DNA from 2 places in the Paenibacillus sp. FSL H8-0104 genome. Region 1 is predicted to be linked to the other one. Evidence: predicted binding sites of a transcription regulator. Region 1 holds the regulator's gene; the other holds the start of a gene.
The links. Region 1 encodes CtsR, which represses protease genes until heat stress. Its sites were predicted from a motif close to ATGGTCAATAAAGGTCAAACA; they were not measured.
Positions count from the first base shown of each region.

Region 2: the regulator CtsR is predicted to act here: its motif matches at 6,535-6,555, upstream of clpP (ATP-dependent Clp endopeptidase proteolytic subunit ClpP).

Region 1 is NZ_JBBOTC010000001.1:6,133,393-6,144,466, reverse strand. Features, by position in the region: gene ligA (NAD-dependent DNA ligase LigA) at 1-312, shown strand, start outside; gene NST38_RS27160 (molybdopterin-dependent oxidoreductase) at 446-1,819, opposite strand; rRNA gene NST38_RS27155 (16S ribosomal RNA) at 2,531-4,083, shown strand; tRNA gene NST38_RS27150 (tRNA-Ala) at 4,192-4,267, shown strand; rRNA gene NST38_RS27145 (23S ribosomal RNA) at 4,478-7,403, shown strand; rRNA gene rrf (5S ribosomal RNA) at 7,547-7,663, shown strand; gene NST38_RS27135 (GNAT family N-acetyltransferase) at 7,842-9,017, shown strand; gene NST38_RS27130 (CtsR family transcriptional regulator) at 9,479-9,940, shown strand; gene NST38_RS27125 (UvrB/UvrC motif-containing protein) at 9,972-10,496, shown strand; gene NST38_RS27120 (protein arginine kinase) at 10,525-11,074, shown strand, end outside.
Region 2 is NZ_JBBOTC010000001.1:179,927-191,000, reverse strand. Features, by position in the region: gene gpmI (2,3-bisphosphoglycerate-independent phosphoglycerate mutase) at 159-1,703, opposite strand; gene tpiA (triose-phosphate isomerase) at 1,705-2,457, opposite strand; gene NST38_RS00925 (phosphoglycerate kinase) at 2,494-3,675, opposite strand; gene gap (type I glyceraldehyde-3-phosphate dehydrogenase) at 3,827-4,834, opposite strand; gene NST38_RS00915 (sugar-binding transcriptional regulator) at 4,941-5,966, opposite strand; tRNA gene NST38_RS00910 (tRNA-Arg) at 6,393-6,467, shown strand; gene clpP (ATP-dependent Clp endopeptidase proteolytic subunit ClpP) at 6,644-7,240, shown strand; gene NST38_RS00900 (stalk domain-containing protein) at 7,408-8,505, opposite strand; gene NST38_RS00895 (SIMPL domain-containing protein) at 8,892-9,644, opposite strand; gene NST38_RS00890 (HPr family phosphocarrier protein) at 9,801-10,070, opposite strand; gene whiA (DNA-binding protein WhiA) at 10,325-11,074, opposite strand, start outside.

The DNA of each region.
Region 1 (11,074 bases):
ATTGAGAAAATGCTTAACTTGGGTGTGAAAGCTCAGGCACCTGAGGCACCAGCCGTTGCTGTTGTGGAAGATTCCTTCTTCAGTGGTAAAACGGTCGTCTTGACCGGAACGCTGCATCAATTGACGCGGGAAGAGGCAACGCAAAGACTGGAAGCGCTCGGAGCGAAGGTGACTGGCAGTGTGTCGAAAAAGACAGATTTGGTTATTGCCGGAGAGAAGGCAGGTAGTAAACTAACCAAAGCTCATGATCTCGGTATTCCAACGATTGAGGATGAGGATGAACTTGTACGTCTTTTGAACCCACAGGGTTAAAGTGTAATCAGAGAGTTCATAATGAGGAAAAAGAAAAAGGCCCCCGAAGACACGAATATGTGATCGGGGGCTTTTGCTATTAATTGAATTATTTTTACAACGAAAGAACGCTTACCAGTCTTATCTTATCTGATCATGATCCACTTAAATTGTTAGGGATGCGCTGAGATGCGCCTGTAAGCCATGCATCCTTGTCATATCCTCGTTCTTCCCAGTAACCAATATGTTCGCTGTCGATGAGTTCAATGCGATTCAACCATTTTACTGATTTATAGGCATACATCTGAGGAATGACGAGCCGTACCGGACCGCCAAGATCAGCAGGGATAGGTTTGCCATCATGCATGACAGCGACCATAATATCTTCCATTTGCGCTTGATCCATCGTAATGGCATCCGTATACACACCATCACCGGAATAAAATTTCACACTGTGAGCTTCCGGTTTGACCCCGGCTTGTTTCAAAAGCTGTGCAAGAGAGATACCTTCCCAGGTATTCTTATATACAGACCAGCCCGTTACACAGTGAAAATCACTAACCTGTACGGTGCGCGTCAGCTTCACGAATTGTTCCCAATTCCAAACCTGTGCCCGTTCAACCAGTCCATCAATTCGGAAAGACCAGTTAGCATTGGAGAAGGACGGTATAGGCGTAACCGTATATACGCGGAAATGACCTTCAGCTCCGCCTCCAATGGGAGGTGAAGAGGCAGACAGCGGTTGTGGCAGAGGAACCATACGGTTAGAATCGTTCTCCAGCATGCTATCAATACTATTATCGATCTTGAGATTTCGTCCTACCCAGGATATAAAAGTAGGGCCAAGAGTCACGGCGAGACCAACCCCCACAGCAGAACGGATGAAAGCTCGTCGTGTATACAAAGGTTGAGGTCGCTCCTCTGATTTGAGGGGATCTCTCTGGGAACTGCGATCAAACTGGGAAGAAGATATAGCAGCTGGAGTTTCTTTTTCATCCGATATTGAATCAGATGGATCAGCTCTATTTTGAGTTGGTGTTGAAGTTGTAGTGGTTTTAACCGCACGACGTGCAGGATCCTTTAACCATTTGGTCCGAGTGATGGAGTGATAGATAATATAAGGTAGGCCCACCCAAGTCAGCAGGTCATGGATCAAAAGTGCAGCATTCGACCATCGAGGTCCGGCTAGCTTGAACTGCCATAATACAATACCCGAGAGTAGCCAGCCTACCAGCAGCGCAAGAACAAAGATGGTGTTCACCCTTTGCCAAGGCCTATTACGAAGCTGTTTCCAGTGCTTTCCGGCCAAAATCAAGTAATATAATACGGGTGCCAGCATAGCTAGCCCAACGATGATATGTAGCCATTTTAACCAGACACGTCCAATTCCGAGTATCTCGCGCCAAAAGCCGCCTACCAGCATAAGACCTGTTATAGCAAGGATCACAACAATCCAGGCATTCCAAGCATGGATGGAAACCAACTTTTTGCCGTAACCTTTGCGTCTGTTCTTCAACCATTGCTTCAAGTGCGATCACCCCATATAGGTTAGTAATGAGTTTATTCAGAACTTTGATATGTAATAGCTAGCTGTGAATGGAGTACGTGATCTGTGTAAAGGTGCAATGCGAGATGGTTATACGATTGTTCATAGGCTACTTATGAAAGTAGTACACTTGACTGCTTAACCTTATCTCTATATCTATATACCTTATTATAGAGTTTTTGGATCACTTTCTTCAAACCATCAGAAGGCCAGGGATATTTATATCGATCGGTACTCTAACTAAAACTCATCTAGATCATTATTAATTGTGGTTATAGAAGGGAGTATTTATAGAATTGAGTTATTTCTTTTATATGTAATGCACTTTAAGGGTACCCTTCACTTGTTTAGAGAATGTGCTAATCTGTCGAATACAGGTTGGAAACAAGACACCGTAGATGAAGATATCATGATATCAAAAGATTGATTAAAAATGCTTGCTAAATAAATCACTACGTGATATATTATTTCTTGTCGCTTCAAACGAATGATTGTCATAATCATTTGAAAGATGACGAAAACAAAGTGTTGACAGTAAGTTAGTTAACATGATATGATAAGATTCCTGTCCGGTTGGCAAACATCAACATAAACGGACATACAAGTTCCTTGAAAACTGAACAAATGGATAGTAACTTTTGATTCACAATGAATCGTCAGATTCAAAATGAGCTTATCGCTCTTTTCAATACTTTATTGGAGAGTTTGATCCTGGCTCAGGACGAACGCTGGCGGCATGCCTAATACATGCAAGTCGAGCGGACTTGAAGAGAAGCTTGCTTCTCTGATGGTTAGCGGCGGACGGGTGAGTAACACGTAGGCAACCTGCCCTCAAGTTTGGGACAACTACCGGAAACGGTAGCTAATACCGAATAATTGTTTTCTTCGCCTGAAGAGAACTGGAAAGACGGAGCAATCTGTCACTTGGGGATGGGCCTGCGGCGCATTAGCTAGTTGGTGAGGTAACGGCTCACCAAGGCGACGATGCGTAGCCGACCTGAGAGGGTGATCGGCCACACTGGGACTGAGACACGGCCCAGACTCCTACGGGAGGCAGCAGTAGGGAATCTTCCGCAATGGGCGAAAGCCTGACGGAGCAATGCCGCGTGAGTGATGAAGGTTTTCGGATCGTAAAGCTCTGTTGCCAGGGAAGAACGCTTGGGAGAGTAACTGCTCTCAAGGTGACGGTACCTGAGAAGAAAGCCCCGGCTAACTACGTGCCAGCAGCCGCGGTAATACGTAGGGGGCAAGCGTTGTCCGGAATTATTGGGCGTAAAGCGCGCGCAGGCGGTCATTTAAGTCTGGTGTTTAATCCCGGGGCTCAACCCCGGATCGCACTGGAAACTGGGTGACTTGAGTGCAGAAGAGGAGAGTGGAATTCCACGTGTAGCGGTGAAATGCGTAGATATGTGGAGGAACACCAGTGGCGAAGGCGACTCTCTGGGCTGTAACTGACGCTGAGGCGCGAAAGCGTGGGGAGCAAACAGGATTAGATACCCTGGTAGTCCACGCCGTAAACGATGAGTGCTAGGTGTTAGGGGTTTCGATACCCTTGGTGCCGAAGTTAACACATTAAGCACTCCGCCTGGGGAGTACGGTCGCAAGACTGAAACTCAAAGGAATTGACGGGGACCCGCACAAGCAGTGGAGTATGTGGTTTAATTCGAAGCAACGCGAAGAACCTTACCAGGTCTTGACATCCCTCTGATCGATGCAGAGATGTATCTTTCCTTCGGGACAGAGGAGACAGGTGGTGCATGGTTGTCGTCAGCTCGTGTCGTGAGATGTTGGGTTAAGTCCCGCAACGAGCGCAACCCTTATATTTAGTTGCCAGCATTTCGGATGGGCACTCTAGATAGACTGCCGGTGACAAACCGGAGGAAGGTGGGGATGACGTCAAATCATCATGCCCCTTATGACCTGGGCTACACACGTACTACAATGGCCGGTACAACGGGCTGCGAAATCGCGAGATGGAGCCAATCCCAACAAAGCCGGTCTCAGTTCGGATTGCAGGCTGCAACTCGCCTGCATGAAGTCGGAATTGCTAGTAATCGCGGATCAGCATGCCGCGGTGAATACGTTCCCGGGTCTTGTACACACCGCCCGTCACACCACGAGAGTTTATAACACCCGAAGTCGGTGGGGTAACCGCAAGGAGCCAGCCGCCGAAGGTGGGATAGATGATTGGGGTGAAGTCGTAACAAGGTAGCCGTATCGGAAGGTGCGGCTGGATCACCTCCTTTCTATGGAGAATCGTTTCCTGCAACGGAAACATTCAAATATGCAGGTTCTTAGAACCTGCAACAGCAACACAGTTACTTATCCATTTGTTCAGTTTTGATGGAATTTGAGGGGCCATAGCTCAGCTGGGAGAGCGCCTGCCTTGCAAGCAGGAGGTCAGCGGTTCGATCCCGCTTGGCTCCACCAAACAATTTCATCTATTTGGCTTGTTCTTTGAAAACTAGATATCGAAACGAAACAAACGCGAATTAGAACATTCCTTTAAGCTGATCTTGTGTAAACAAGTGAAGTGTTTTTATAAGGTAGATTGCTGGAGCGAGTGATCGAAATGGAGCGACTTTTGGATTTGGACGTAGTCCAAACCAAGCGGAGCGACAGCTCGAACACGAGCGCAATGGTTAAGCTACTAAGAGCACACGGAGGATGCCTAGGCGCTAGGAGCCGATGAAGGACGTGGCGAACAACGAAACTGCCTCGGGGAGCTGTAAGCAAGCTTTGATCCGGGGGTGTCCGAATGGGGAAACCCAGCTGGGGTAATTTCCAGTTACTCATAACTGAATACATAGGTTATGTAGAGGCATACCAGGGGAACTGAAACATCTAAGTACCCTGAGGAAGAGAAAACAATAGTGATTCCGTCAGTAGCGGCGAGCGAACGCGGAGAAGCCCAAACCAAAGAGCTTGCTCTTTGGGGTTGTGGGACGTCTCACATGGAGTTACAAAGGAACCGGTTAAGCGAAGAGGTCTGGAAAGGCCCGCCAAAGAAGGTAAAAGCCCTGTAGTTGAAAGTTGGTTCCCTCCGAGACGGATCCCGAGTAGTGCGGGGCACGTGAAACCCCGTATGAATCCGGCAGGACCATCTGCCAAGGCTAAATACTTCCTAGCGACCGATAGTGAAGCAGTACCGTGAGGGAAAGGTGAAAAGCACCCCGGAAGGGGAGTGAAATAGAACCTGAAACCGTGTGCTTACAAAAAGTCAGAGCCCGTTTTAGGGGTGATGGCGTGCCTTTTGTAGAATGAACCGGCGAGTTACGTTCCCGTGCAAGGTTAAGGTGAAGAGCCGGAGCCGCAGCGAAAGCGAGTCTGAATAGGGCGACTTAGTACGTGGACGTAGACCCGAAACCGGGTGATCTACCCCTGTCCAGGGTGAAGGTGCGGTAACACGCACTGGAGGCCCGAACCCACGCATGTTGAAAAATGCGGGGATGAGGTGGGGGTAGCGGAGAAATTCCAATCGAACTCGGAGATAGCTGGTTCTCCCCGAAATAGCTTTAGGGCTAGCCTCGGAAAACAGAGTCGTGGAGGTAGAGCACTGATTGGGTGCGGGGCCCGCAAGGGTTACCAAGCTCAGTCAAACTCCGAATGCCATAGACTTACTTCCGGGAGTCAGACAGTGAGTGCTAAGATCCATTGTCAAAAGGGAAACAGCCCAGACCATCAGCTAAGGTCCCCAAGTGTGTGTTAAGTGGGAAAGGATGTGGAGTTGCACAGACAACCAGGATGTTGGCTTAGAAGCAGCCATCATTGAAAGAGTGCGTAATAGCTCACTGGTCGAGTGACTCTGCGCCGAAAATGTAACGGGGCTAAACACACCACCGAAGCTATGGCTTGATGCTTTGCATCAGGGGTAGGGGAGCGTTGTATAAGGGTTGAAGGTGTACCGTAAGGAGCGCTGGACATTATACAAGTGAGAATGCCGGTATGAGTAACGAAAAGATCAGTGAGAATCTGATCCGCCGAAAGCCTAAGGGTTCCTGAGGAAGGCTCGTCCGCTCAGGGTAAGTCGGGACCTAAGGCGAGGCCGAAAGGCGTAGTCGAAGGACAACAGGTCGAAATTCCTGTACCACCGTAAGCCGTTATGAGCAATGGGGGGACGCAGTAGGGTAGTGACGCGGACTGATGGATGTCCGTCTAAGCAGTAAGGCTGATGTGTAGGCAAATCCGCACATTGTAAGGCTGAGCTGTGATGGGGAGCGAAAATTATAGTAGCGAAGGTCATGATCTCACACTGCCAAGAAAAGCCTCTAGCCAGGTGATGGTGCCCGTACCGCAAACCGACACAGGTAGGCGAGAAGAGTATTCTAAGGCGCGCGGAAGAACTCTCGTTAAGGAACTCGGCAAAATGACCCCGTAACTTCGGGAGAAGGGGTGCCCCGGTAGTGTGAATAGCACGAGGGGGCCGCAGTGAAAAGGCCCAAGCGACTGTTTAGCAAAAACACAGGTCTGTGCGAAGCCGTAAGGCGAAGTATACGGGCTGACGCCTGCCCGGTGCTGGAAGGTTAAGGGGAGTGGTTAGGAGCAATCCGAAGCTGTGAACCGAAGCCCCAGTAAACGGCGGCCGTAACTATAACGGTCCTAAGGTAGCGAAATTCCTTGTCAGGTAAATTCTGACCCGCACGAATGGCGTAACGACTTGGGCGCTGTCTCAACGAGAGATCCGGTGAAATTTTAATACCTGTGAAGATGCAGGTTACCCGCGACAAGACGGAAAGACCCCATGGAGCTTTACTGCAGCTTGATATTGAATTTGGGTACGATCTGTACAGGATAGGTGGGAGCCTTTGAAGCATGAGCGCCAGCTTGTGTGGAGGCAACGTTGGGATACCACCCTGATCGTATCTAGGTTCTAACCTGGTACCGTAATCCGGTGCGGGGACAGTGTCAGGTGGGCAGTTTGACTGGGGCGGTCGCCTCCTAAAGAGTAACGGAGGCGCCCAAAGGTTCCCTCAGAATGGTTGGAAATCATTCGAAGAGTGCAAAGGCATAAGGGAGCTTGACTGCGAGACCTACAAGTCGAGCAGGGACGAAAGTCGGGCTTAGTGATCCGGTGGTACCGCATGGAAGGGCCATCGCTCAACGGATAAAAGCTACCCTGGGGATAACAGGCTTATCTCCCCCAAGAGTCCACATCGACGGGGAGGTTTGGCACCTCGATGTCGGCTCATCGCATCCTGGGGCTGAAGTAGGTCCCAAGGGTTGGGCTGTTCGCCCATTAAAGCGGTACGCGAGCTGGGTTCAGAACGTCGTGAGACAGTTCGGTCCCTATCTGTCGTGGGCGTAGGAAATTTGAGAGGAGCTGTCCTTAGTACGAGAGGACCGGGATGGACGTACCGCTGGTGTACCAGTTGTTCCGCCAGGAGCACCGCTGGGTAGCTATGTACGGACGGGATAAACGCTGAAAGCATCTAAGCGTGAAGCCCCCCTCAAGATGAGATTTCCCAGTATGTAAGACCCCTTGAAGACGACGAGGTAGATAGGCTGGGGGTGGAAGTGCAGCAATGCATGGAGCTGACCAGTACTAATCGGTCGAGGGCTTATCCAATAGCAAGTGATAATTCGCATGTTTCGTTTCGAATCTAGTTTTCAGAGAACGATCTCTGAAATGAAAATTGGTACATCACAGAACGTGTGTATGATTTTCAGTTCCATATCTGATTTTAAGAAGCTATGCTTCGACAAATCGCGTTTGGTGGCGATGGCGGAGGGGTTCCACACGTACCCATCCCGAACACGACCGTTAAGCCCTCTAGCGCCGATGGTACTTGGACCGCAGGGTCCTGGGAGAGTAGGACGCCGCCAAGCGAAGAACCACTGCCGATGTTATTCGGTGGTGGTTTTTATTTGTTTATTTTAGGTGATGCGAAAGCATCTCTTATTTGACTTTGTAAGAATCCTCTGACACACTCTAAGGGGTACATATATCAGATATCAGGCCATGATTTGGATTGATATAACTCTAGCGAATGGGGTGTAGGACAACATGGAAATTCAGAAATTGACGGTAGATGATTTTGAACCGGCGATGGCACTCTCCGAATATGCTTTTCAAGTAGTAATGAGTGAAGAACAGAAAGAAAAACGGCGGAGTCAATTTTCGTCACAGGATATATGGGGTGTATATGAGGACGGGCAGCTAGGAGCCAAACTTCACATCATTCCTTTTCAAACCTATATTCATGGCAGATCGTTCGAGATGGGCGGTATTGCGGGTGTTGCCACCTGGCCAGAGTATAGACGCAAAGGCTGGGTAGCGGGTCTGCTGAAGCATGCGTTGGAAGAAATGAATCGTAACAAACAAAGCATATCATTCTTGCATCCATTCTCTTTTGGTTTCTATCGGAAGTATGGATGGGAGACGTATGTTGAATTTAAACGTTATAAAGTACCTACAGCTCATTTGCCTCAGAAAAAAGCGACACCTGGAACAATTCGGCGTGGGGATCCGGGCCTCAGCATATTAAAGGAAGTATACAGTGCGTATGCTGAGCGTTATAACGGAACTCTGGTTCGGGATGATGCAAGGTGGGAGAATTCAGTTCTTGTTAATGGGACCAGCCAGAAGGCTGTATATTACGATGAAGCTGATGCAGCACAAGGTTATCTTTTATATGAGGTTAAGGAAAATAAGTTTACCATTAAAGAGATCATCTATCTGAATGAAGAGGCTAGGCAAGGGCTGTGGACCTTCATTGCCAACCATGATTCCATGATTCAGGAAGTTACGTTGCAGGCGCCTGCCAGTGATACGCTTGCCTTCCAATTGGATAACCCACGGATTCAGCAGGAGATTGTACCTTATTTTATGGCGCGTATCGTTAGTGTAGAGCAGTTTATATCCCAGTATCCCTTTGCAAGCCAGGACTCACCGGTGCAGATTGTACTTCAGGTAGAAGATGCCCACGCTCCATGGAATGAAGGGGCATGGCAATTAAACGTGGCAATGAACGGAACGGCGTCCATATGGAAAACATCGGAGCCAATTACTGATGATCAGACCATTAAGGTGGATATTCAATCCCTTACCGCGGTGCTGATGGGATATCGCAGACCAACGGAAATGGCACGAATCGGAAGAATTCACGGACCGAACACAGCAATCAAGGCTTTGGAAAAAGCGATTCCTGAGCGGGAAACCTATTTGCTCGATTTTTTCTGATGGCTATGCCCACTGCTCCATTTAACTTGATTAGCTTATATAGAAATACGGCGTGATTGAAAGACAAATGGACTTCTCCAGCAATTTTGGGGAGGTTTTTTTGTGTCCGGGGAATATTTCGTGTAAAATCGTAAAAAATGAATAGTGACCCCACTTGGCAAAACCACAAAATATGCTATAATGGTTATAAAGTCAAAGAAAGTCAAAGTCAACTAAAGGTTTAATACTTAAGTAGCTTTCTTTCTACAATCTGATGCATGATCGCCAATATACGGGATTCATTTCATCGGAGGATCAAGGGAATATTAAAGGACCTTCGTGCTTCCTTCGCTCTCCTGTTAACACCTGTGGAAGCAAGATTCGCTGTTTCCCTGATTGGTTAAATGGGTAGAGAAGGTGTACTCTGTGGGGGCGTGTGGGTCCTTATTGACTTAACGTTTCAGACAGTGGAGGATGATTGGATGCGTAATATCTCTGATATTATCGAACGATATCTGAAGAGTATTTTGCATGAAAGTCCCGAAGGAATGGTTGAAATTCAGCGTAATGATCTGGCAGATCAATTCTCATGTGTACCTTCCCAGATCAATTATGTCATCAGCACACGTTTTACACTCGAGAAGGGATACCTGGTAGAGAGTAAACGCGGCGGTGGTGGTTATGTTCGCATACAGCGCATTGAATTACCGGCCCAATCAGCTCTGCATAATCATTTGCACCATAGTATTGGTGAAGAGATCGGGCAGACAGCTGCCGAAGGTCTGATCTATCAATTGGAAGAAGCGCGCTTCTTGAGCAAGCGGGAAGCCGGGTTGATGCGAGCTGCTGTATCTAGAGAGGTTATATTGGTCAAACTTCCTTACCGGGATCAAATTCGTGCCAGAATGTTGAAGGCGATGTTAATATCTTTGCTCGGTAAATGAAAACTATCGGGGTCAAAGGAGGTACATCAATATGCTGTGCCAAGAATGCAATAAACGTCCGGCGACACTTCATTTTACGAAAATCGTAAATGGAGAGAAGACGGAATTCCATATTTGTGAGTCATGTGCCCGTGAAAAAGGGGAAATGATCCCTGGAACAGCAGGTGGGTTTTCCATCCACAACTTGTTGTCCGGATTGCTTGATTTTGATCCAGCCGGCAAAAGTGGATCGGCAGGAACACCGCCTGCAAAAGCTCTTCAATGTGAAGAGTGTGGTATGACGTACGCACAATTTAGTAAGATAGGACGTTTCGGCTGCAGTTCATGTTATAAATATTTTGACAGCCGTCTGGATCCTTTGTTCAAGCGGGTTCATGGTAATACGTCCCATGTAGGCAAAGTGCCTGCACGAGCTGGTGGTCGCATCAAGGTGAAACGGCAAATCGCTGATCTGAAGCGTGAGCTCCAGGAGAGCATCGCGCAAGAGGAATTTGAAGAGGCGGCCCAGATCCGTGACCAGATCAGAGGACTTGAAAAAGGAATAGCTCAGGAGTAAAGTTTGTCATGAGTAGGAGGGATGCGTAATGCCTAATCTGCGCTTTACAGAGAAGGCGCTCAGCGACTGGATGCGCAGTGATGCGGCTGATTCCGAAATTGTCATTAGCAGCCGTGTCCGGATTGCACGCAACCTTCAGCATGTTCCGTTTCCGATGCTGGCTTCCAATGAGCAATCGGAAGAGGTGCTGAATAAGCTGAGCGAAGTACTTCAATACGATGACGTTCATGCCTTTGGGGATTTTCATACGTTGGATCTGATCGATATTGACGAACTCGACAAACGGGTGCTGGTGGAGAAACATCTCATCAGTCCAAGTCTTGCGAATGAATCCAGGAATGGTGCGGTTATTCTCAGTGAGGATGAGTCAGTCAGTATTATGATTAACGAAGAGGATCATCTTCGTATCCAGTGCCTCTATCCGGGGTTCCAGGTGAAAGAAGCCTGGGAGAAAGCTTCCGCAATAGATGATGCTTTTGAAGCGCACGTGGATTATGCTTTTGATGATCGCAGAGGATACTTAACCAGCTGTCCTACTAATGTAGGTACAGGTGTAAGAGCATCGGTTATGATGCACT
Region 2 (11,074 bases), 6.0 Mb from region 1:
GTCTTCCAATCGCTGTTATCCCCTGATTTCTTTGAACTTATTTTCATAAGTTGAAATCATGTGATAAAGGCGAGCGCTTCGCTTCTTCAGACTATTTCTGCTGCCTTCGTTCAATGTGCAAACGCCAAACCGTCCAATTATATATGTTGTTGCGTAACTTATTTACGGGTAGCGATGACGGATGTACCTGTCATCTCAGCCGGTTTAGGCAATTGCATCAGGTCAAGGATCGTTGGCGCGATATCTGCCAGGATTCCGCCTTCACGCAGGGTTACATTTGCATCGGTAACGATGAATGGAACCGGGTTCGTTGTATGAGCTGTGAACGGACGTCCTTTCTCATCGAACACCATATCCGCGTTACCATGATCCGCCGTGATCAGTACAACGCCGCCTTTGGCAAGTACTGCATCCACAACACGGCCCATGCACTCATCTGTTACTTCAACCGCTTTGATGGTAGGCTCCAGCATGCCGGAGTGTCCAACCATGTCAGGGTTAGCAAAGTTCAGAATGATGGCGTCATGTTTGTCTGCTTCGATCTCGCGAACACATGCGTCAGCTACTTCATAAGCGCTCATCTCTGGTTGCAGATCATACGTTGCAACTTTTGGTGAGTTGATCAGTACACGAGTTTCGCCCGGAAGCTCCACATCACGACCGCCGCTGAAGAAGAAGGTAACGTGCGGGTATTTCTCAGTTTCTGCAATACGCAGTTGTTTTTTATTGTTCTGTACCAGAACTTCACCCAGCGTGTTGTCGAGGTTTTTCGGCGAATAAGCCACATAACCTTCAACTGTCTCGCTGAACAAAGTCAAGCATACAAAGTGCAAGCCCACAGGGAACTTCGGACCACGATCAAAACCGCGGAAATCCTGGTTCGTGAATACTTGCGACAACTGGATCGCACGGTCAGGACGGAAGTTGAGGAAGATAACGGAATCGCCGCTCTCAACCAAACCTACCGGCTCACCATCCGCTTTAACGATAACCGTTGGTTCAACGAATTCATCAAATACGGATTTCTCATACGATTCTTCAACCGCTTTGAGTGGATCAGTGTATTTTGGTCCATCTCCATAAACGATGGCACGGTATGATTTCTCAACCCGTTCCCAACGTTTGTCACGGTCCATCGCGTAATAGCGACCTTGAACCGTAGCGATTTTACCTACACCGACTTCTTCAATCTTGGCGATCAGTTTCTGCATGAAGTCTTTACCACTGTCTGGCATAACATCACGGCCATCCATGAAAGCATGAATATATACATCATTCATTCCTTCTTTTTTGGCCAGATCTAGCATAGCAAACAGGTGGTCGATGTGACTATGTACGCCGCCATCAGACAACAAGCCGTAGAGATGAAGTTTTTTGCCGCTTTGTTTCGCTTCGCGAACGGCTTTGACAAGTGTTTCATTGTCGTAGAACTCGCCGTCACGAATGGATTTGGAGATACGGGTCAAATCCTGGTATACGATCCGGCCGGCACCAATGTTCAGGTGACCTACCTCGGAATTTCCCATTTGCCCTTCTGGCAAACCTACAGCTTCACCGCAAGCAGTGAGCGTTGTATGTGGGAATTGGCTCATGAAACGGTCGTAGTTCGGTTTCTTGGCTTGCGCTACCGCATTGCCTTCCACCGTGTTACGCAGACCAAAGCCATCCATGATGATCAGTGCTACAGGTTTTGGAGCTGTCATCTTACTTCGCCCCCTCAACAAGCGCGATGAACGAAGCCGGCTGCAAGCTGGCACCGCCAACAAGTGCGCCGTCGATGTCGCTTTGTCCGAGGTATTCTGTTACGTTCTCTGGTTTAACACTGCCGCCGTATTGAATACGAACTGCATTCGCAACCGTCTCGTTGTACAGATCCTTCACTAGCGTACGGATGTAAGCAATAACTTCATTCGCATCTTGGGAAGTGGAGGATTTGCCTGTACCAATCGCCCAGATTGGCTCATAAGCGATAACAACTTGTGCCGCTTGCTCTGCAGACAGACCTGCAAAAGCAGCTACTGTTTGCACTTTGCATACGTCTTTTGTTTGGTTCGCTTCACGCTCTTCAAGCGTCTCACCAAGGCAGAAGATTGGAGTCAATCCGTGACGGAATGCTGCATGCAACTTTTTATTGACAGTCTCATCGGTTTCCGCAAAATATTGACGGCGCTCCGAGTGACCAATAATGACATAATCCACACCCAGGTCTTTCAGCATCACGCCGCTGATTTCACCTGTGAATGCACCGTTATCTTCAAAATGAAGATTTTGTGCACCAATTTTGATGTTTGTGCCTTTAACAGCTTCTACCAGGGATGGCAGATTTGTAAACGGTGCGCAGATTACAGTTTCCACGCCTTCAACTTCCGCTTTTCCTTTAACTTCCTGAATGAAGTCATTGGATTCGGAAACCGTTTTGAACATTTTCCAGTTACCTGCGATAATCGGTGTTCTCATGGGTTTCAACTCCTTCATGCTATAGGCTACTAAAACTTACTTGTCGTTCAATGCCACTACGCCTGGAAGTACTTTACCTTCCATGAACTCGAGCGATGCACCGCCACCTGTAGAGATGTGGTTCATCTTGTCAGCCAATTTGAACTTCTCAGCTGCTGCTGCGGAGTCACCGCCACCAATTACAGTGTAAGCTTCTGTCTCAGCGCAAGCTTCCGCTACTGCACGAGTACCGTGGGAGAATGGCTCGATTTCAAATACGCCCATTGGTCCGTTCCACACAACCAATTTGGAGTTTTTGATTACATCAGCATAGATCTCACGTGTTTTAGGACCGATGTCGATACCTTCCCAATCTGCTGGGATACCATCGATGTCAACGATTTGTGTGTTTGCTTTCGCACTGAAATCGTCAGACACTACGATATCTACCGGCAAGTAGAAGTTTTTGCCCAATTTTTTCGCTTTTTCGATAAAACCAAGAGCAACATCAAGTTTGGAGTCATCCAGCAAGGATTGTCCAATTTCATGTCCTTGTGCTTTGAAGAACGTGTAAGTCAGACCGCCACCGATGATTACGTTGTCTGCAATGTTCAGCAGGTTGTCGATTACATCGATTTTGTCCTTAACTTTGGATCCACCAATGATAGCTGTGAAAGGACGCTCAGGGTTGGAGATTGCTTTACCCAACACTTCAAGTTCTTTCTCCATCAACAAACCGGACACTGCTGGAAGCAAGTGAGCGATTCCTTCAGTCGAAGCGTGTGCTCTGTGAGCCGCGCCAAACGCATCGTTAACGAAAACGTCAGCCAGTTCAGCAAATTGTTTTGCCAGTTCCGGATCGTTTTTCTCTTCGCCTGCGTGGAAACGAACGTTTTCAAGCAACAATACGTCGCCGTTGTTCAGTTCAGCGATTTGAGCTTTAACAGCGTCACCAACAGAACCGTCAGCTTTAACAACTGTTTTACCAAGCAATTCAGACAAACGCTCAGCTGCTGGAGTCAAACGCAAGGATTCAACCACTTCGCCGTTAGGACGACCCATGTGGCTTGCCAAAATGACTTTAGCGCCTTTTTCAATCAAGAAGTTGATTGTAGGAAGCGTTGCACGAATACGTTTGTCATCTGTAATTTTACCATCTTCGAGCGGCACATTGAAATCTACACGGACAAAAGCCCGTTTTCCTGTCAATTCGATATCGCGTACACTTTTTTTGTTCATCTGTATTTCCTCCGCACCCATGTATTTGGTGGACCAATCAAGAGCTAAAATCCCTCGTCAATCCTGGTGTTTTTGAGAAATTTGCAAAATGTAGATATATAAAGAGCGGAAACAATATAGCATCTGTTTCCGCTCTATGTTATTACAGATATTACTTAATCATTTTTGCAAAGTGCTCCAAAGTGCGAACCAATTGTGCAGTGTAGGACATTTCATTGTCATACCAAGCTACAGTTTTAACCAATTGTTGGTCGCCAACAGTCAGAACTTTAGTTTGAGTTGCATCAAACAGGGAACCGAAAGTGATTCCTTGGATATCGGAAGATACGATTTCGTCTTCTGTGTATCCGAAAGTTTCTGGATCGGAAGCTTCTTGCATAGCTGCGTTAACTTCTTCAGCAGTTACTTTTTTGTTCAGAACAGTTACGAGCTCAGTCAGGGAACCAGTAGCTACTGGTACACGTTGAGCTGCACCATCAAGGATGCCTTGCAGTTCTGGGATTACCAGACCGATTGCTTTAGCAGCACCAGTTGTGTTAGGGATGATGTTTTCAGCTGCTGCGCGAGCACGACGGAAGTCACCTTTAGGGTGTGGAGCATCCAACGTGTTTTGGTCGCCAGTGTAAGCGTGAATTGTAGTCATCAAACCTTGAACGATTCCGAATTTGTCTTGCAGTGTTTTTGCCATAGGTGCCAGGCAGTTTGTTGTGCAAGATGCGCCGGAGATTACAGTTTCAGTACCGTCGAGGATTTCATGGTTTACGTTGTAAACGATGGTTTTCATGTCGCCAGTAGCTGGTGCGGAGATAACAACTTTCTTAGCTCCACCTTTCAAGTGTTTCTCAGCTGCTTCTTTAGTTGTGAAGAAACCAGTACATTCCAGAACGATATCTACGCCCAGGTCGCCCCAAGGAAGTTCTTCCGGGTTACGGTTAGCCAATACTTTAACTTCTTTGCCGTTCACTTTGAAGAAGCCATCGTGTACTTCAACATCGCCATCGAAGCGACCTTGAGTTGTATCATATTTGAGCAAATGAGCGAGCATTTTAGCGTCAGTCAAGTCGTTGATTGCTACTACCTCGATGCCTGCTACATTTTGAATACGGCGGAATGCCAAGCGTCCAATACGTCCAAAACCGTTAATACCTACTTTAATCATGAGTAAGTTCCTCCCAAGTTTTGATTAATTTTTTATGAAACTTATATATTCAAGACAGACGGTGAAGTCCGTCAAGACAACAATAGTTGTGATACAAAGTAAAACCTTATTCCATTTCAGCAACGATGACTTCGGCAGCAGCCTCATCAATAATCAGAATATCTTCCTGACCAAATCGTAACACGGAATGTATAGCAGCAGCTTTGCTTTTGCCACCTGCAATTCCAATCACAACATCGGTTCGTTCAATATCCTGAAGTCGCATACCCAGTGTAAGCATGGTATGTACCACCTTACCCTGATCATTAAAGTAATAACCGAAAGATTCAGATACGGCCCCTTGCTCCTGAAGTTCATCTATAATCTCCGTCGCAAGTTTGCGTCTTTTGGCCATCTCTACGGCATCACCAATTCCATGAATAACAATCCGTGATTGCCTGATCAGCTGCAGAATCTCCTGAACACTAGGGTCCTGGATTAATGATTCATAGGCATGATCACTGAGCAAATCCGGTACATGCAGGAGTTTGTATTGCGCCCCTACCCGTTTTGCCATTGTGGATGCGATCGTATTAGCCTGAATTTCAAGGCTTTCTCCAAGTCCACCGCGTGCTGGTACGAACCAGACACCTTTGAGCGATGTTGGCGGATTTAGTTGTTCTGCGACTTCGGCCGTTGTTGAACCACCAGTAACGGCGACAACGTCGTTGTCACTCATGATATTGCCGAGAGCCTTCGCTCCGGCTCTGCCCAGTTCCCTTTTGGCAAATGGAGAAACGTCCGAATCACCAGGAACCACAACTACCTTTTGCAGACCGTAGGCTTGCTTGATGCGCTCTTCCAGCTCGGATAATCCGAACAGCTCTTTGGCTACGGGCTCTAACTGCTGCAGCAAATCATACCCTGCCTCACTGATCTTCATTCCTGCACTGTCAATTTCAATAAGTCCCTGAGCCTTTAACAGATCGGTCTCAGCCCTCAGAACCCGCTCGGTCATCTGCATGGAATTAGCTAACGTTCTCCGTCCGATCACATCCGATAACATGATCTGTTGCAGAATCGTATACCTCTTTTTCAAGATATCCATGAGATCAGGCAGAAGCTGCTTTTGTACTTCTAAAATCGTTCGCATGCTTTCCACTCCCGCAAGTTCTCGTTCTAAGCTCTCTTTCGTGGCCCTAAAACGTCCCGGGTTAACTTTTTAAGTCCCACGTCTATTCTACCTAAAACTGACGCGACATGCAAGTGTTTCAACGTGTTATTTCGACACGCATTCAGCGTTTGTACGCGCCTATTTTCACAATCCCAGACTTCCATGATCTAGGACTAGCTCACACATACCATATATAGAAGAAACAAATGAATTCAATCTACATATCGCTCAGAATCACATTTCATACGGCATGTCCAAAACCTCTAATAGCATTTACTTAAATGCACTCTTTATCCACTCTTCTTCATCATGATCATTTTTAGGTTAATCCAAACCAATACCACAACGAACTGCTTGCAATTAAATATTTCATGAGCTATAATCATTATTGCTGTCACATAATGTGCGCCCGTGGTCCAATGGATATGACGTAGGCCTCCGAAGCCTGAGATCCAAGTTCGATTCTTGGCGGGCGCGCCATTTTTATTTAACAGCTCATAACCCATTTAACCAATGAAACCGGAAAGGTTTCTTTTTTTTGCAAGTTAGTTTGACTTTCTTTGACTTTTTGTTTGGAATTGTTTATTATGTGGGTAATACGGTAACAGTTTAAGTATAAACACCAATAACATTTACATTCCAAGGAGGTTTTTCACGTGAGTTTTATTCCAATGGTCGTTGAACAGAGCAACCGGGGTGAGCGCGCCTACGACATCTACTCCAGATTGCTGAAGGATCGTATTATTTTCCTTGGTAGCGATGTTAATGACGTAGTGGCTAATGCCATTATGGCACAGATGTTGTTCCTGGCTGCGGAAGATCCGGAGAAAGACATTCACTTATACATCAACAGCCCAGGCGGATCGATTACAGCCGGTATGGCGATTTACGATACAATGCAATTCATCAAACCGGATGTATCTACCATCTGTGTAGGTATGGCAGCTTCCATGGGTGCATTCTTGTTGAATGCCGGTGCAAAAGGTAAACGTTTTGCATTACCAAACAGTGAAATTATGATTCACCAACCACTTGGTGGTGCACAAGGTCAGGCTTCTGACATCGAAATCCGTGCTCGTCGCATCCTGAAAATGCGTGATACGTTGAACCGCATCATCTCTGAGCGTTCAGGTCAACCGCTGGAGCGGATTGAGAAAGATACAGATCGTGACTACTTCATGAGTGCTGCTGAAGCCGCCGATTACGGTATCATTGATAAAGTCATCGAAAACGTAGGATCACAAGGCATCTAAGTGTGACGTAGACCACGGTCTATGCGTTAACATAATCAACACCTAACGTAATCAGCAACATATAATTGTGTTGTCTATACGAGAAGAAGCCCTCATCATAATTATGATGGGGGCTTCTTTTTTCATTTTATAAGGAAGAAAACTTAAGAGTGCATAATAATGATTCTTTATTTGGTTCCATTTACATTATTGAAAGGTTCCGTGCCTTTAGGGAGAAGCTCTTTGTACGTAAATGGCATTTCAGGGAATCCCTCTGCGTACGCCGTATACTCATACAACTGGAAGAACACAACTACACCCGTTGGTGTCACATAGAAATCTTGATCTTTATTTAACCCTTTATAACCGTCGAGGTATCCACCGCGGGCTTTCAGTTGTTCACCCACTTTTTTACTCAACGTCTCGCGCATGGTTTTGTTATTTTGCAGCACATCATCTAACGTAAGCTCCTTACCTGTGTCCAGTGCAAAGGTGTGGCCCGTACGGTACGTCATACCATGAGCGCCAGCATAATCTTCGTATCGTTGTGTAATGAGTCCCAGCACGCCTTTTTCGTTGTACGTCACTACATAGGAGCTCTCAAATGCATATGGACGGTTGGCTGTTGCACCGCCGAATTCAGATGTCTGTTTCTTGAAGTCAGCTACATACGCATCCACTTCGTCTTTCAACACTTTGTTGATCGCCGCTTCAGCTTCTTTGCTGGCAAGTCCACTCACTTGCGGATATTGAACATCTACTTCAGCATTTTTTACAGTAACATTAACTGTTGCCGCTTTAATTTTAACGTTATTTTGTTTCACTTTGCTGAGTGTCAACGTTTTGGTTTTGCTATCCCAATTCCCCTGTACACCCAGATAATCTCTCATTGCCGAGAATGGGATATACAATCGACCCTGAATCAATTTTGCTTCCACCTGAGGGTAATAACCGTTAATATAAACGTTTGGCTGTCCATCCATCAGGCTAACGGTCATCGCATTGTTGGCTGCTGTTACCGTATATGACTTGGTTTTCGCATCATATTTCAGCGTTCCACCTGCCACATCTTTAACTGCCGTAAGAGATACCCAAGTTGAACCACCTTGAAGAAGTCCTTTTTGAGTCAGTGTTTTTCCACCCGACTTCAGGGTCACCTCAGCTGTGGTTGTCACTTTCGAGGATACCGATGCCGCCTGAACCGAACTGTCCTGCCACACCGAACCGCTACCTACAATAATTCCTGCTGCAAGCAACGCACTTGTCCATTTTTTCCATGATGTCATATATAAAACTCCTCTCTGAATTCACAATTAGGGATCATTGCGTATGTAATCCTGACCTGATCGCATATCTCATACGCTCACCTCTCTATTATAATTAACCCGATTTCGGAAAGGTTTACAGCTCGAGTTACAATGTTGATGAATATCAGTAGGAAAATATATGGGGATATGACCTTTTTGTCACGAACAACTATACAAAAAAGATACCAATATACAGCATTTCATGTTGCTTCAAAAAGGTACCCTTCTATATAACTTCATCAAAGTTTGCTTTTCCAACAAAAAAAGACTCTGTCCACAGGACAAAGTCTTTGTCATTATTTCGTTGTCCCTTCAAATGACACTTAAAAAGGTTCTTGAGTTTACAATCCTTAGTTCGATCTTGTTTATTTCATTTCATACGTGATATTCAGGATTGTACTTACTTTAACCTGGCCTGTTTCAATCTCAGTACCACCTGCTGTATCTTGTGCTTTGGACATCAACGCCTCGCTTGCATAGAATACAGGCACATCGGCATCACCTTGGCTCACGGAAAGAACAGCACCCAGTTGACGTTTAACTGCTTTTGCAATGGCGCCCGCTTTCACATCTGCATTGGCAACAGCTTTTTCAATCACTTGGGATTCATAACTTTCCGGATTTTCTACAGTAAAGCGTACGTTTTCAATATTGTTGGCACCCGCACCCGAAGCAGCATCGAGCAACTCGCCAATCTTGTCCATCTCACGATATGTGACTGTCAGCGTATGATGCGCTGTATATCCTTTAATTTGTTGTCCGTCTTTTTCACTATACGTATAGTTGGGTTGTACAGAGAACTGACTCGTTTGAATGTCGTCTGCACTGATCTTCCACGTGTTCTTCAGCAAATTGGATACTTTTTGAACTTTGGCAGCATTCGCTTTTTGAGCAGATGCAGCTGTCTCTGCAGTACTGTTCACACCAATGGACAGATACGCGATATCAGGCTTCACCTGAATCTCACCTTTACCCACAACATTAATCACATTCTGTTGTACTCCCTGAACCTCTGCAGCGTAAGCATAGTTACCTGGTGCAACCCATGCTGTTCCTCCAACAAGCAACGTACTTGCCACCAGCACCGCACCAAACGGTTTCATCCATTGTTTACCCATCACGATAGCCTCCTTATGTGTTAACATCTCAAACTTTAAACGATTTGATACCTTAACAGACGGGACAAATTCCATAATGTTGCACTTGACGATAGTATAAACGTGAAAAACGCAAAAAAGCCCCTTTCGGGACTTCTTCATTGGATTGATCATATCTTATTGGTTTTCGAGCTCTTCCTTGCTTACCAGACTAACTAAAGCGTTTACAGCCTGTTCGGCATCCGCGCCTTCTGCACTAATCTGGATTTCCGTACCTGTGCTAATTGCAAGGCTCATGATCCCCATGATACTTTTTGCATTAACTTTTTTGTCGTCCTTCTCGACGAACACTTCAGACGAGTACTTATTCGCTTCTTGAACGAACAGTGCCGCAGGTCTGGCATGGAGACCCGTTTTCAAACGGACAACTACCGGGTGCTTTGTCATGGAAACTTACCCCCTATTATGAAATCTGGACATTAAATACACAATTATATTTAAACAACATTATACCATTAACCCGTGCAGGACACTAGAAGAAAAAACTCAGGGTGCTTTGACGGGCATTATCTTGCCCTATTTCATCTTTTGCACAGCGCATCCAATGACCTAAGTAAGTCCCCTAGATCCTTAACGGTTGACTTCCCCGACCTTTCTGTTCAGCAGAAACAGCCGACCTTGTTACTTTACCCTACTCCGTCTTAACCATAACGTTCTGTGCGTACTTTCTCAGCCAGCTCATCAATTTTACGAAGCCGATGGTTCACTCCCGACTTGCTGACTGTACCTTTAAGGAGCTCGCCAACTTCCTTCAAGTTAATATCCGGATGAGCTAGTCGAACCTCCGCCACCTCGCGAAGTTTCTCAGGCAGCGATTCCAAACCAACTTCCTTTTGTAACAACCGGATATTATCGATTTGTCTTACCGCGGCTCCAATCGTTTTGTTCAGGTTGGCGGTCTCACAATTGACAATCCGGTTAACGGAGTTACGCATATCTCGCATAATTCGTACATCCTCAAACTTGAACAAGGCCTGATGAGCACCAATGATGCTGAGCAGCTCAATGATTTTCTCGCCTTCCTTAATGTATAGGATGAATCCTTTTTTCCGTTCTATACACCGTGCATTCAGATGAAATTCATTGGCCAGGTCAACTAGTGCCTGACAGTGCTCTTCATACATGGATGCAATCTCCAGATGGTACGAGGAACCTTCCGGGTTATTAACCGATCCACCTGCGAGAAATGCACCGCGAAGATAGGCCCGTTTACAACAGTTTTGCTGAAACAACTCCGTACTGATCCCTGGGGTAAAGAGAAAGCCCTCAGATACAATATGAAGACTATTGAGAATTTCCTGTACCATGGTTGGAATACGAACAATATATACATTGTTCTTTTTCAGCCGCATTTTTTTGCGGACCAGTAATTCCGTATGCACTTGAAAATG